One region of the Faecalimicrobium sp. JNUCC 81 genome, then DNA from elsewhere that is predicted to be linked to it. Evidence: a T-box and tRNA genes for the amino acid it is inferred to sense, from the RefSeq annotation. Region 1 holds a T-box; the other holds one or more tRNA genes.
The links. A T-box is a leader RNA that pairs with one kind of tRNA and senses whether it is charged. The one in region 1 lies ahead of metG (methionine--tRNA ligase), so its partner is inferred to be a tRNA-Met.
Positions count from the first base shown of each region.

Region 2: it has a tRNA-Met gene. The T-box ahead of metG (methionine--tRNA ligase) is inferred to sense a tRNA for this amino acid. The anticodon was not compared.

Region 1 is NZ_CM132203.1:3,691,617-3,696,806, reverse strand. Features, by position in the region: gene JNUCC81_RS18065 (transporter substrate-binding domain-containing protein) at 1-505, shown strand, start outside; gene JNUCC81_RS18060 (amino acid ABC transporter permease) at 530-1,252, shown strand; gene JNUCC81_RS18055 (amino acid ABC transporter ATP-binding protein) at 1,267-1,989, shown strand; T-box leader at 2,124-2,345, shown strand; gene metG (methionine--tRNA ligase) at 2,393-4,330, shown strand; gene JNUCC81_RS18045 (TatD family hydrolase) at 4,349-5,122, shown strand.
Region 2 is NZ_CM132203.1:1,801,960-1,811,027, forward strand. Features, by position in the region: gene JNUCC81_RS08885 (sensor histidine kinase) at 1-331, shown strand, start outside; gene hcp (hydroxylamine reductase) at 520-2,175, shown strand; gene JNUCC81_RS08895 (YdcF family protein) at 2,309-3,082, shown strand; tRNA gene JNUCC81_RS08900 (tRNA-Met) at 3,165-3,240, shown strand; gene JNUCC81_RS08905 (pentapeptide repeat-containing protein) at 3,306-3,962, shown strand; gene JNUCC81_RS08910 (hypothetical protein) at 4,088-4,420, shown strand; partial or broken gene JNUCC81_RS08915 (hypothetical protein) at 4,880-4,954, shown strand; partial or broken gene JNUCC81_RS08920 (3-hydroxybutyryl-CoA dehydrogenase) at 5,057-5,898, shown strand; gene kal (3-aminobutyryl-CoA ammonia lyase) at 6,060-6,440, shown strand; gene nhaC (Na+/H+ antiporter NhaC) at 6,908-8,329, shown strand; gene JNUCC81_RS08935 (hypothetical protein) at 8,387-8,647, opposite strand; gene JNUCC81_RS08940 (pseudouridine synthase) at 8,713-9,068, opposite strand, start outside.

The sequences.
Region 1 (5,190 bases):
TGTAGACATGGTAGTTGCAGGTATGAGTCCAACAGAAGAAAGAAAAAAAGCAGTTAACTTTACAGATATTTATTACAATGGGGAGCACACAGTTTTAGTTAATAAAGAAAATTTAAATAAATTTAATTCAATAGAAAGTCTAAAAGATGTGAAAATAGGGGTTCAAAAATCTAGTTTACAAGAACAAATAGCAACAGACATATTAAAAGCAACTAATATAAAGGGATTAAGTAAAATATCAGATGTAGTTTTAGAATTAAACAATGGAAATGTTGATGCTATAGTTTTAAGTAAAGAAACAACTAAAGGTTATTTAAAACAATATCCAAATATAGTAGATATTAATATTGATTTAGGTAAAGGAAATACAGAGGGTTCTGCAATTGCTATGAATAAAACTGAAGATATTTCTTTGGTAGAAGAAGTAAATAAGGCAATAAATAAATTAGTTAAAGAAAATAAAATAAATGAGTTTGTTGAAAAAGCTACTAAGTTAGCTCAATAAAAGACATAACGGAGGTACAAATAGATGGATTTTGGATTTTTAAGCGAATACTCTAAGTATTTTATAGAGGGAACAAAAGCAACAATAGGACTATCAGCAATTACTTTGATTTTAGGCTTTATGTTAGGAATAGTAGTTTGTTTGTTAAAAATATCGAAAAGTAAAATATTAAAATTTATAGCAAGTTCGTATATTGAATTTTTAAGATGTACACCTTTACTAATACAAATATCAATAGTTTATTTTGGATTTCCTGGGCTAGGTATAGAGTTTCCTAGTATAGGACCTTTATCATCTGAATTTGTAGCTGCAATATTTACTTTATCTATAAACTCAAGTGCTTATATAGCTGAAATATTAAGATCAGGAATACAGTCAGTAGATAAGGGACAGATGGAAGCAAGTAGATCGTTAGGATTCAATTACTTTATGAGTATGAGATATATAATAATACCTCAAGGTTTAAAAAACTCTCTACCATCATTAGTTAATGAATTTATATCTTTAATAAAAGAATCTTCAATAGTTTCAGTAATAGGAATACCAGATTTAATGTATAAAGCAGATGTAGTAAGAGGAACAACTTACTTAGCATTTGAGCCTTTAATAGTAGCAGCTTTAATATATTTTGTACTTACATTTAGCTTATCAAAGTTAGTTGGCTTACTTGAGTATAAATTAAACAATAAGAGATCAAAAAGTTCAGAAATATTTAATAAAAAGAGAGAATTAGCAGATATAGCTTAAGGGAGGTTATATACATGATAAAGATACAAAATATTAAAAAGAAATTTGGAAAATTAGAAGTATTAAAAGATATTAATTTAGAAATAAAGAAAGGTGAAATCGTAGCAATACTTGGACCAAGTGGATCAGGAAAAAGTACATTATTAAGATGTATAAATTTATTAGAAAAACCTAATGGTGGGGATATATTATTTATGGGTAATAATATATTAGATAAAAAAAGTGATATAAATAAGACTAGAGAACATATAGGCATGGTTTTTCAAAACTTTAACCTATTTCCAAATATATCAATATTAGATAATATAGCATTAGCTCCAATGAAATTAAAAAAGATTTCTAAAGAACAAGCTACAAAAGAAGCTTTAGAATTATTAGATAGAGTTGGTCTTAAAGATAAAAAGGACTCATATCCAGATCAATTATCAGGAGGTCAAAAACAAAGAATAGCTATAGCAAGAGCTCTAGCTATGAAACCAGATGTAATGTTGTTTGATGAGCCAACTTCGGCACTTGATCCAGAAATGGTAAAAGAAGTATTAGACGTTATGAAAGAGCTAGCGAATGAAGGCATGACTATGGCTGTTGTAACACATGAAATGGGATTTGCTAGAGAAGTAGCTAATAAGGTTGTATTTATGGATGAAGGGTATATATTAGAAGAGGGTGTGCCTAGTGACGTGTTTGAAAATCCAAGACACATAAGAACTAAGCAGTTTTTAGATAAAGTTATATAGTTTTGATTATAAAATCATGGACATTAAAAAGGAAATATATTATTATATAAGTACTATTTCATACAGTAATGCATATAGTACTTATAAATAAAATGATATTGTATAAAATAGTAAACATAAGTATAAACTAATATTAATAAGCTATGAAAAGAAGAGTAAATAAAGACTTTTTCTAACAGAGAGCTAGATTAGGTGAAAGCTAGCGTTAAAGAAATTATTGAACATGGCCTTGGAGCTTTCTTATCCAAACGATTTAGTCCTTAAGATAAGACGATTAGACCCGTTAAAAGTCTACTAAGATATCTATACAAATATAGATAAATTAGGGTGGTACCGTGATTAATCTCGCCCCTATGTATTATAGGAGGCGAGTTTTTTAATACAATAAATAGGAGGTAATAACATGACTAAACCAAGTTTTTATGTAACAACGCCTATATATTACCCAAGTGGTAACTTACATATAGGACATACTTATACAACTGTTGCAGCAGATGCAATAGCTAGATTTAAGCGTTTCTGTGGATATGATGTAAAATTCTTAACAGGAACTGATGAACACGGAGAAAAAATACAAAAAACTGCTAGAGAAAAAGGTATGACAGAAATAGAATACTTAGATGGAATGATAGCAGATATAAAGAAACTATGGAACACAATGGACATATCATATGATGATTTCATAAGAACAACACAAGATAGACATAAGGTAATAATCCAAAAGATATTTACTAAGCTATATGAACAAGGTGATATATACAAAGGTGCTTATGAAGGACGATACTGTACTCCATGTGAAAGTTTCTGGACAGAATCTCAATTATTAGAAGGAAATAAGTGTCCTGATTGTGGCAGAGACACTTATTTAGCTAAAGAAGAAGCTTATTTCTTTAAATTATCTAAATATGAAGATAGATTAAGAGAATTATTTGCAGACCCTAACTTCTGTTTCCCAGTATCAAGAAAAAATGAAATGGTTGCTAACTTCTTAGATAAAGGATTAGAAGATTTATGTGTAACTAGAACTACATTTGACTGGGGTATAAAGGTACCATTTGATGAAAAGCACGTTATATATGTTTGGGTAGATGCTTTATGTAACTACATAACAGCTTTAGGATATATGAGTGAAAATGATTCAGAATACAAGAAATTCTGGCCAGCGAACGTTCATATAGTAGGTAAAGAAATAATGAGATTCCATACTATAATATGGCCAGCAATACTTATGGCTTTAGGTGAAGAAGTACCTACACAAGTATATGGACATGGATGGATATTATTTGATAATGATAAAATGAGTAAATCAAAAGGAAATATAGTTTATCCAGAACAAATGATAGAAAGATATGGAGTAGATTCATTAAAATACTTCTTATTAAGAGAATTTGCATTTGGTCAAGATGGAAACTATACTCATAGAAACTTCGTAACAAGATTAAATTCAGATTTAGCTAATGACTTAGGAAACTTAGTAAGTAGAACAGTAGCAATGGTTGAAAAATACAATGGTGGTATAATACCGATGGCTAAGGCAAATACTGAATTTGATAACGATTTAAAAGAAGTTGCTAGATTATCAGTAGAAAATTTTGAAAAAGAAATGGATAAACTTCAATTTAATGAAGCATTAGAAAGCGCTTGGAAATTAATAAGAAGAACTAACAAATATATAGATGAAACTATGCCTTGGGCTTTAGCTAAAGATGAAGCTAATAAAGATACTTTAGATACTGTACTTTATAACTTATGTGAATCTATAAGAATAATAGCTACTCTTATAAACCCAATAATGAATGAAACAGCTAAAAAGATATACTGTCAATTAGGTATAGTTAATGAAGAATTAACAACTTGGGAAAGTGTTAAGACGTTTGGTCTTATAGGAGAAAACACAAAAGTTCACAAAGGTGAAGCTTTATTCCCAAGATTAGATATAGAAAAAGAAGTAGAAGAATTAAATGAACTATTCTCAGAAAAAAAAGACGAGGTAGTTGAAAAACCTTTAGAACACAAAGAAAATATAACAATAGACGAACTAGATAAAGTAGAACTTAGAGTAGGTAAAGTAATAAGCTGTGAAAAGCATCCAAAAGCAGACAGATTATTAGTATCCCAAATTAAAATAGGACCAGAAACAAGACAAATAGTATCTGGAATAGCAGCTTGGTATAAGCCAGAAGATATGGTTGGTAAAGACGTTATAGTAGTATGTAACTTAAAACCAGTTAAATTAAGAGGTGTAGAATCTCAAGGTATGATATTAGCAGCTGGAAATGATGGAGATGACTTAGTAGTTCCAACAGCAATAGGTGCTAATGATGGATGCGAAGTTCGTTAATTAGTTAGGAGAAAAAATATGTTATTTGACTCACATGCACATTTAAATGATGAAAGATTTGATGAAGATAGAGAAGAGCTAATAAAGTCTTTAAGAGAGAAAAATGTTGATTTAGTAGTAAATCCGGGGGCAGATATAGAAACATCAATAAGCGCTATTGAACTTTCAAAGAAATATGATTTTATATATGCAGCTGTAGGAGTTCACCCACATGATGTTGGTGAACTTGATGATACTGCAATAGAAACTTTAAGAAAATTAGCTACTGAAAATGATAAAGTAGTAGCAATAGGAGAAATAGGGCTTGATTATTATTACGATAACTCTCCTAGAGAAGTACAAAAAGAGTGGTTTAAAAAGCAAATAGAGTTAGCTAATGAATTAAAATTACCTATAATAATACATGATAGAGATGCACATGGAGATACTTTTGAAATAATCAAAAATACTAAAAATCCTGAAATAGGATGTGTGCTACACTGTTATAGTGGAAATGTAGAATTAGCTAAGGAATATATAAAAATGGGTTGTTATATTTCTATACCAGGAACTGTAACTTTCAAAAATAATAAAAAAACTAGGGAGGTAGTAAGAGAAATACCTCTAGAGTATTTATTAATAGAAACAGACTCTCCCTATATGGCACCAGAGCCGCATAGGGGCAAAAGAAATGACCCATCATTAGTTCAATTTGTTGCAGATAAGATAGCACAAGAAAAAGGTATATCTTATGAAGAAGTATGTGAAGCTACAAAAGAAAATGCTAAGAAATTCTTTGGTATAAATAAATAAATTATAAAAAGCACATAAAATCTAACTAGATTTTATGTGCTTTTTTTATATATGAAACATATTTTTAT
Region 2 (9,068 bases), 1.9 Mb from region 1:
AGAGCTATTAGAGTCAGAATTGAATGCAATTATTTTGAATATACTAGACAATTCAATTGAAGAACTTAAAAATAGCAAGAAAGAATATAAATATGTACACTTAGATATATATAAAGAAGATAAATACCATAACATATCAGTTAAAAATAATGGCAGAAAAATTGAAGATACAAACAAAATATTTGAAATGGGATATTCATCTAAAGGAAATAATAGAGGATATGGCCTATATGCAATAAAAAAATTATTAAAATCATATAATTGCAATATTGAAGTATATAGTGATGAAGAAGAAACTGAATTTGCTATACAGGTTCCTATAAGAACTTAATTATTATATATTTAAGTTAAAGTCTATAAATAGATACTTAAAAAGTATCTATTTATAGACTTTTTATTATATTAGAATGTTTATAAAAAATATGCTTTACATATTAAATAGAATAAAAAAATTAATATTCCAAATAATACTAATGCAAGTAATTAGTAGAATAATTTATATCTTTAGGAGGTATGGATATGGAATATCCAATGTTTTGTTACCAATGCGAACAAACTGTAGGTGGTAAGGGATGTACTAAGATTGGTGTTTGTGGGAAAACACCAGAAATAGCTAATCTGCAAGATTTACTTATATATCAAGTAAAAGGAATAAGTTGTTATGCAAAAGAAATTATAGAAAAAGGGGAAAATATAGACAAAGATATAGTTAGATTTGTAGAAAATTCTTTATTTACAACACTAACAAATGTTAACTTTGATGCAGACGTACATGTAGAGTTACTAAGAGAATCTCAAAAGATAAAAGAATCATTAAGAAGTAAAGTAGGAAGCATTAAAAATACTACGGATCATGCCACATATAATTTAAGTGAAACTAAAGCAGAAATGCTTAAAGACTCTAAAAAATCTAGTATAATGTATGATCAAGATTTAGATGCAGATATACGTTCTTTAAGACAGACTATAGTATATTGCTTAAAAGGAATAAGTGCATATGGGCATCAAGCAAGAGAATTAGGATACTTTAGTGATCAAGTAGATAATTTTTATTTTAGAGCTCTTGAAGCTACCACAGATGATACATTAACATTAGAAGATTTAATAAGATGGACTATGAGAGCTGGAGATATGAGTGTAGCTGTTATGCAGAAATTAGATGAAGCAAATACTACAGTATATAAAAATCCATCACCTCATAAAGTAAATGTACATATTAAAAAAGGTCCATTTATAATAGTTTCAGGTCATGATTTGAAAGACCTTGAAATGATACTTAAACAAACTGAAGGTAAGGGCATAAATATATATACTCATGGAGAAATGATACCTTGCCATGGATATCCAGAGTTGAAAAAATATTCTCATCTTGTAGGTAATTTTGGTGGTGCATGGCAAGACCAACAAAAAGAATTTGATAACATACCAGGGTGTATACTTATGACTACTAACTGTCTTATGAGACCAAGGGATTCTTATAAAGATAGAATATTTAGTACAAATGTAGTTGGATGGGATGGAGTTAAATTTATAGGCAAAGACTCAGAAGGAAAAAAGGACTTTAGTGAAATAATAAATAAAACATTGGAATTAGGTGGATTTGAAAAAGATGAAGAACCGCATGAAATACTGGTTGGGTTTGGACATCATGCTACTTTAAGTAATTCAGAAACTATAGTTAATGCAGTAAAAGATGGAAAAATAAGACACTTCTTCTTAATAGGTGGATGTGATGGAGCAAGACCAGGTAGAAATTATTATACTGAATTTGCTCAAAAAGTACCTAAGGATTGCATAATATTAACTCTAGCATGTGGAAAATATAGATTCAATAAATTGAATTTTGGAGAAGTTGCAGGTCTTCCAAGATTGTTAGATGTAGGACAATGTAATGATGCTTACTCAGCAGTAAGAATTGCTACAGCACTTGCTGATGCTTTTGATACTGACGTAAATGGATTACCATTATCTATAATTTTATCTTGGTATGAGCAAAAAGCTGTAGCAGACTTATTAGCATTATTATCTTTAGGGATAAAAAACATTTTTCTTGGACCGTCATTACCTGCTTTCTTAAGTCCAAATGTACTTCAATACTTAATAGATACATTTAACTTAAAAGTTATAAGCACACCTGATGATGATTTAAAAACTTGCTTACAACAAGGTATATAAATTGAAACCTTATAATTAAATTAATTTTAATATATAAAAAGTACTAGTATTATACTAGTACTTTTTATATATTAAAATTTGAAAAAAATATTTATATATTATAAAATAAAGGTAAAAATGAAAGAGGCAAAATATGAAAAAAGACTGTTATATTATATTTAGTATAATTGCTTTTAATATATTTTTGGTAATTGAATGGGGATTAAGCTTATCATCAATAATTCTTATATTTGGTATGTGGAGTATTTATGGAGTAAAAATATTTAAAGAGGTAGCGTATAATAAAAATATTAAATTGATAAATATATTATATAAAATTTATAAAACCATTATAATAATATTTGTATCAACATTTCTAATAATAGAGAGTGCAATTCTTATAAATATTAATCAAAATAAAAATGTAAAATCATATAAAAATATAGAATACTTAGTAGTTTTAGGTGCCGCTATAAATGGAAAAGAAGTATCAAAAACCTTGAAGGTAAGACTAGATAAAGCTCTTGAGTATTATAATAAAAATAAAGAAATTAAAATCATAGTATCGGGTGGTCAAGGTAAGGATGAAGTTATATCTGAAGCTGAGGCAATGTATAGATATTTAATAGATAAAGGCGCAGATTCAAAAAAAATTATTAAAGAAGATAAATCAACTACAACTTTTGAAAATATAGTATATAGCAAGCAAATATTAAAAGGAAAAACTAAAGAAAAAATACTTATTGTTACTAATGACTATCATTTGCTTAGGTCAAGAATTATAGCATATATATTAGGTTTAGAAAATGAAGGACTATCATCACCAAGCTCATTATCAGGGTGTCTTTACTATACAGTTAGAGAATACCCAGCTATGATAATATATGTAATAAAATCTATGATATTTAGGATATCTAATTGTATTTAAATTTGTAAAAAGTAAATAAGTGTAGCTATATTATAATAAGTGTGATATTATATACTTAAGTAATAAGAAGAAAGTGTAATATCGCGGAGTGGAGCAGTTGGCAGCTCGTTGGGCTCATAACCCAAAGGTCGTAGGTTCGAGTCCTGCCTCCGCAACCAATATAAGCATAAATATAACTCTTATATCCATTGATATAAGAGTTTTTTAATTAACGGAGGAAAAAATGTCTGCAAATGAAAAAATAAATGGTAAGTTCAACTATAACAATATACAAAAATTAAATAAAAATTTTATGTATAAAGATTTAAAAAGAAGTAATTGTTATAATAGTGATTTCTCGGGATCAAATTTTAATTATACAAGCTTTAGAGGAGCTCATTTTAAATCATGCAATTTCTATGGATGTAGTTTTAAATCAGCAGAGTTTGTTGCAACAAATTTTAAAAAGAGTAAGTTTAAAAAGGCAAAATTTGAAGATGTAGTATTTGATTGTGCTAATTTAGATGGAGTAGATTTTAAGGGTGCTGAATTTAAAAATACTATATTCTTATGTACAGATATAAGTAAAGCTATAAATTTAAACATATCTAACTCAGATGTTATAGTATTTGATGAAATACCAGAATTAAACATAAATGAAAATCTTGAAAATGCAATTAAATCAGCTATGAATAATAAGTTTATAAAGAATTCAAGAGTATTAGATACAAAGGATGGAAGTATAAGTCCAATAAGTGCAATGATTTTATTACAAAACTTCGATGAAAATACATTAATAAGAGGATTAAACTTTATTGAGGCAAATCTAGATAGAGATTTCTGTACATTAAGTTATGTAATAAGAGCTATAGAAAATTATAAAAAAGAAGAACTTATATAATAAATAAAAAATACCACCAATATTTAAATATTAGTGGTATTTTTTATTTATTATCCATATTTAGAAATAATTAAATATTAATTGGAAAACTTAATATTAAATTAGAGTAATATAAGGAGATTTAGATGAAAAGTATATTAATAGCTCAAAAATCTAAAATAATGCCTAAACAAGTAATAGAAGAAATAAATAAATTTGAAAATATAGTTAAAAGCCCCTATAGTGACACTTACTACAATACATTTGATATATCTTGGACTCATAAACCAGAAGGAAGCTTAAGAATATCTGACCATTGGAACTTTAAGTCTAGAGGAGAGATTCATTGTCAACTAGACTACATAGAAGGATATTGGATATTAGGAAAATACATAAATGGAAAATATCATATGCTAAAGAGATTTGGCGAAAGTATAGATGGATATAAATCAAAATTCGATAAAGACATGCTAGTGTAGATTTTTTTACCAGTTGGATAAAAATCGAGATACAAATTTTGACACAGAGTTTGTATGCTGACTTTTACATTTCATTATTGAATAGATGGATCTTTAGTTTATTTAATGTATACATTACTTCGATAAATAATATAATAAATTTTAAAATTTTATACAAAAAATTATTTATTTATCATATATATATATTTATCATATATATATATTTATCTTCATATGCTTTATTAAATAGAAGATAAAGGTGGTCTATAAATGTTTAATAATTTAATATGTGAAAAAAGATAACATTTGTATTATCAAAATAGACAGATAAAAATACTTAAATTCATTAAATGAAGAATTGTTAAGTGAGTTAGATAAAGCAATAGATATACTTAAATAAAAGGAAGAACTTTATGTGGGCATAATAATTGGACAAGGTAGGGTATTTGTAGAAGGTGATGATATATCAGCAATGAAAACATGAGCGTTGAAGAAGCTAGAAAGTTCTCTAAGAAAGGAAGTGATATATTTAGAAATATAGAAAATTTAGATAAGCCAATAATAGCAGATATGAATGGTTTTGTGTTAGGTGGAGGTTGTGAACTTGCTATGAGTAGAATTGCAAGCTTAAAAGTCAAATTTAATAGGGGGTATTTTATGAAAGTAATGGTCATAGGAAGCGGAACTATGGGTAGTGGTATTGCTCAAGTCTTAGCATCTAATAATAATGAAGTAATTATTAGAAGTTTGCATATTGAAAGCATAGAAAAGGCAGTAAATGCTATAACACTAAATTTAGAAAAAAGTGTTGCGAAAGAAAAACTAACAGAAGAAGAAAAATTAAAAATATTATCAAATATTACAATAACAACAGATATAAATAAGGCAAGAGATTGTGATTTGGTAATAGAGGCAATAGTTGAAAATATAGATGAAAAAAAAGATATCTTTAGAGAACTAGATAATATATGTAAAAAAGAAACAATACTAGCAACAAACACATCTTCATTATCAATAACAGACATATCAATTAGTACAAAAAGACCCGATAAAGTAATCGGAATGCATTTTTCCAATCCAGCTCCAGTTATGAAATTAGTAGAAATAATTGACGGTATGTTCACTTCAAAAGAAACTCATAATACTATCTTTGACCTATCTAATCAAATACAAAAACTCCTGTAACAGTAAATGAAGCACCAGGATTTATAGTGAATAGAATATTAGTGCCTATGATTAATGAAGCAATAGGTATATTTGCAGACAAAGTAGCAACAGCTTCTGATATAGATCAGGCTATGAAATTAGGTGCAAACCATCCTATAGGACCTTTAGCTTTGGGAGACCTTATAGGTTTAGATGTATGTTTAAATATAATGGAAGTTTTATACAATGAATTTGGAGATTCAAAGTATAGACCTCACCCATTACTTAAAAAAATGGTAAGAGCTAAACTTTTAGGAAGAAAAACTAACAAGGGATTTTATGAGTATAAATAAGAATTATTAAAGCAAATGTATATAGTCTTTGCACAAAATGAAACGTTACCTATTGCACATGGAATAGACGGATAAGAAAGATTAAAATATAAATAAAGCAGTAAAAGAATTAATAAATAGACTAAAAAATAAGTAATTTCAAAGCTAGGGGAGATATGTATATGAAATGTACTTTAAGAATGAGAATGGGATTAAATGATGCACATTACGGTGGTAATTTAGTAGATGGAGCTAAAATACTTCAATTATTTGGAGATGTAGCCACTGAATTATTAATAAGAAATGATGGAGATGAAGGATTATTTAAATCTTATGATGAGGTAGAGTTTATTGCTCCAGTTTATGCAGGGGATTATATAGAAGCAATAGGAGAAATAATTGGTTTTGGAACAACTTCAAGAAAAATGAAATTTGAAGCTAGAAAAGTGGTTATAACAAGAACAGATATAAATGAATCAGCAGCAGATTATTTATTAGAACCAGTAGTTGTATGCAAAGCAAGTGGTACTTGTGTAGTACCTAAATATAAACAAAGATTTTAGGAATAATCCAGAAATAGAAGTGTTTGATAAGGGCATAATAGATCGTATTTTGACTTTGATATAGGAGTAAATAATATTTTTGAAGTAAAGTATACCAGAAATTTTAAATTTTATAGTTTCTGGTATTTTACATTTTTTGGTATATGAAAGACTCAATTTGAAGTGGTAACATCAAGTATTCTTCTAAGTTGAAATGTTAGCGTTGGATTTTATAGCTTGAAATAGAAATAGTTATACCTAATGAAGTTAGAGTCTAATATATGGAGATTCTAGAATAATTTATGAACTTTCAAAAGCATTAAGGTATGAAGTAGGGTTTGAACCAGGAAAATTTGGCGAAGGTGTAGTATGTTTTGCAATAATTGAAATGTTCAATAGAAGTATGTAATAAAAATAGAAAAATATAAATATAATTAATTAACAGAAGATATTAAATATTCTGTTAATTAAAATTAGGGGGAAGTAATTTGGATACAAAACCAAAAACCAAAAGGAAAGCAACTTTATGTGAAGCATTAATACCAATAATATTTTTAATTGCAGTATTAGCTTATTCACTAGTTAAATTAGGTGCAGACCCTCATATTCCATTAATATTAGGAGCTGTTGTAGCAGCAATTATAGGCATTACTAGATTAGGATTTACATGGAGAGAAATGGAAGAAGGAGTTTTAGATACTATAAAAATGGCGATGCAAGCTATATTAATCCTTATGATAGTTGGAGCGCTAATAGGAACTTGGATATTAAGTGGTACAGTTCCTGCAATGATTTATTGGGGATTAAAGATATTATCTCCAGGAATATTCTTAGTTGCTACTACATTAATATGTGCAATAGTATCTTTAGCTACTGGTTCATCATGGACTACAGCAGGTACAGTGGGCATAGCCTTAATTGGAATAGGTCAAGGTCTTGGAATGCCTGCTCCTCTTGTAGCAGGGGCGATAATATCTGGAGCATATTTTGGAGATAAAATGTCTCCACTTTCAGACACTACCAATTTAGCACCAGCTATGGCAGGTGCAACATTATTTGAACATATAAAACATATGATTTATACTACAGGGCCTGCTTTATTAATAGCACTTGTTTTATATGGAGTAATAGGAATGAAATATTCAGGTAAAGAGTTAGATTTGACTCAAATAGAAGTTATTAGAAATGCTTTAGAAGGAGCATTTAATACTTTATCTCCAATATTATTAATACCTCCAGTTATAGTTATACTTATGGTTGTGTTTAAAATGCCTGCTATACCAGGTCTTGTAATAGGTACTTTATTAGGAGGACTGTTTGCTGCAGTATTCCAAGGTGCAGATTTAAAATCAATAATAAATGCGGCTCATTATGGATTTGAATCAACAACTGGAATTTCAGAAGTTGATGCGCTTTTAACTCGTGGAGGACTAGATAGTATGATGTGGACAGTTTCTCTTATACTATGTGCTTTAACTCTTGGAGGAATCCTTGAAAAAACAGGAATGTTAGAAGCTATAGCTAATGCACTTTTAACATTCGCAAAAGGGACTTTTGGTCTTGTATTTGTTACAATATTTTCTTGTTTGTTTACTAACTTAGTTACAGGAGAACAATATTTATCTATAGTTTTACCAGGTAGGATGTACAAAGATGAGTATAGAAAAAGGGGATTACATCCTAAAAATTTATCAAGAGCATTAGAAGATAGTGGTACACTTTTATCACCACTTATTCCATGGAATACATGTGGTGCTTATATGTGGGTTACATTAGGAATTCATCCATTTGCATACTTACCATTTGCATTTTTAAATTTAATAAATCCATTAGTATCATTATTCTATGCGGCTACAGGAATAACGATGGAAAAGTTACCGCCTGAAGAAGTAAAAGATACTAATATATAATATATTTAATTAGAAATACTAAAAGACCTGATTTTTAAATCAGGTCTTTTAGTATTTCTAATTAAATACAGATGGATATAATACCATTTGAATACCTAATATTAACATTATTAAGTTTAGAAGCAAATTTAAGGTATTTAAATTATTTTTATTTTTTAATGATATATATATTTCACAGGTATCGCAAATAGAAAAGAGTATAAAGCCTAATCCACCAATTTTAGAACTTAAATCACAGCATATGTAAAAAAGAAGTAAGGTTATAGAAAGTACTGGTAAAAATGAGTTTATTATCTTTGCCAAATAGGTATTTTTCATTAAATCACTTCCTATTATTAGATATATGCTAATTTAAAAAAAATAAAACCTCCTAAATGAAGGTTCTAATCTATTAATCCTTTAACTTCTTGAGGCGTTAGTCTTCTCCATTTACCTGGTGCTATACCATTTAATGTTAAATCCATTATCCTAACACGTTTTAGTTTTTGAACTTCATAATTGAAAGCTTCACACATTCTACGTATTTGCCTGTTATACCCTTGAGTTAATACTATTTTAAATGTACAATTATTTAATTTAGTAACAGAACATTTTTTAGTAATTACATATTTTTTATTAACTGGATTAAATATTCGAACTCCATTTGACATGTTATTTATAAACTCTGGTGTAATATTTTTATTAACTGTTACAACATATTCTTTTTCATGGTTATTTTCAGAACGTAATATTTTATTTA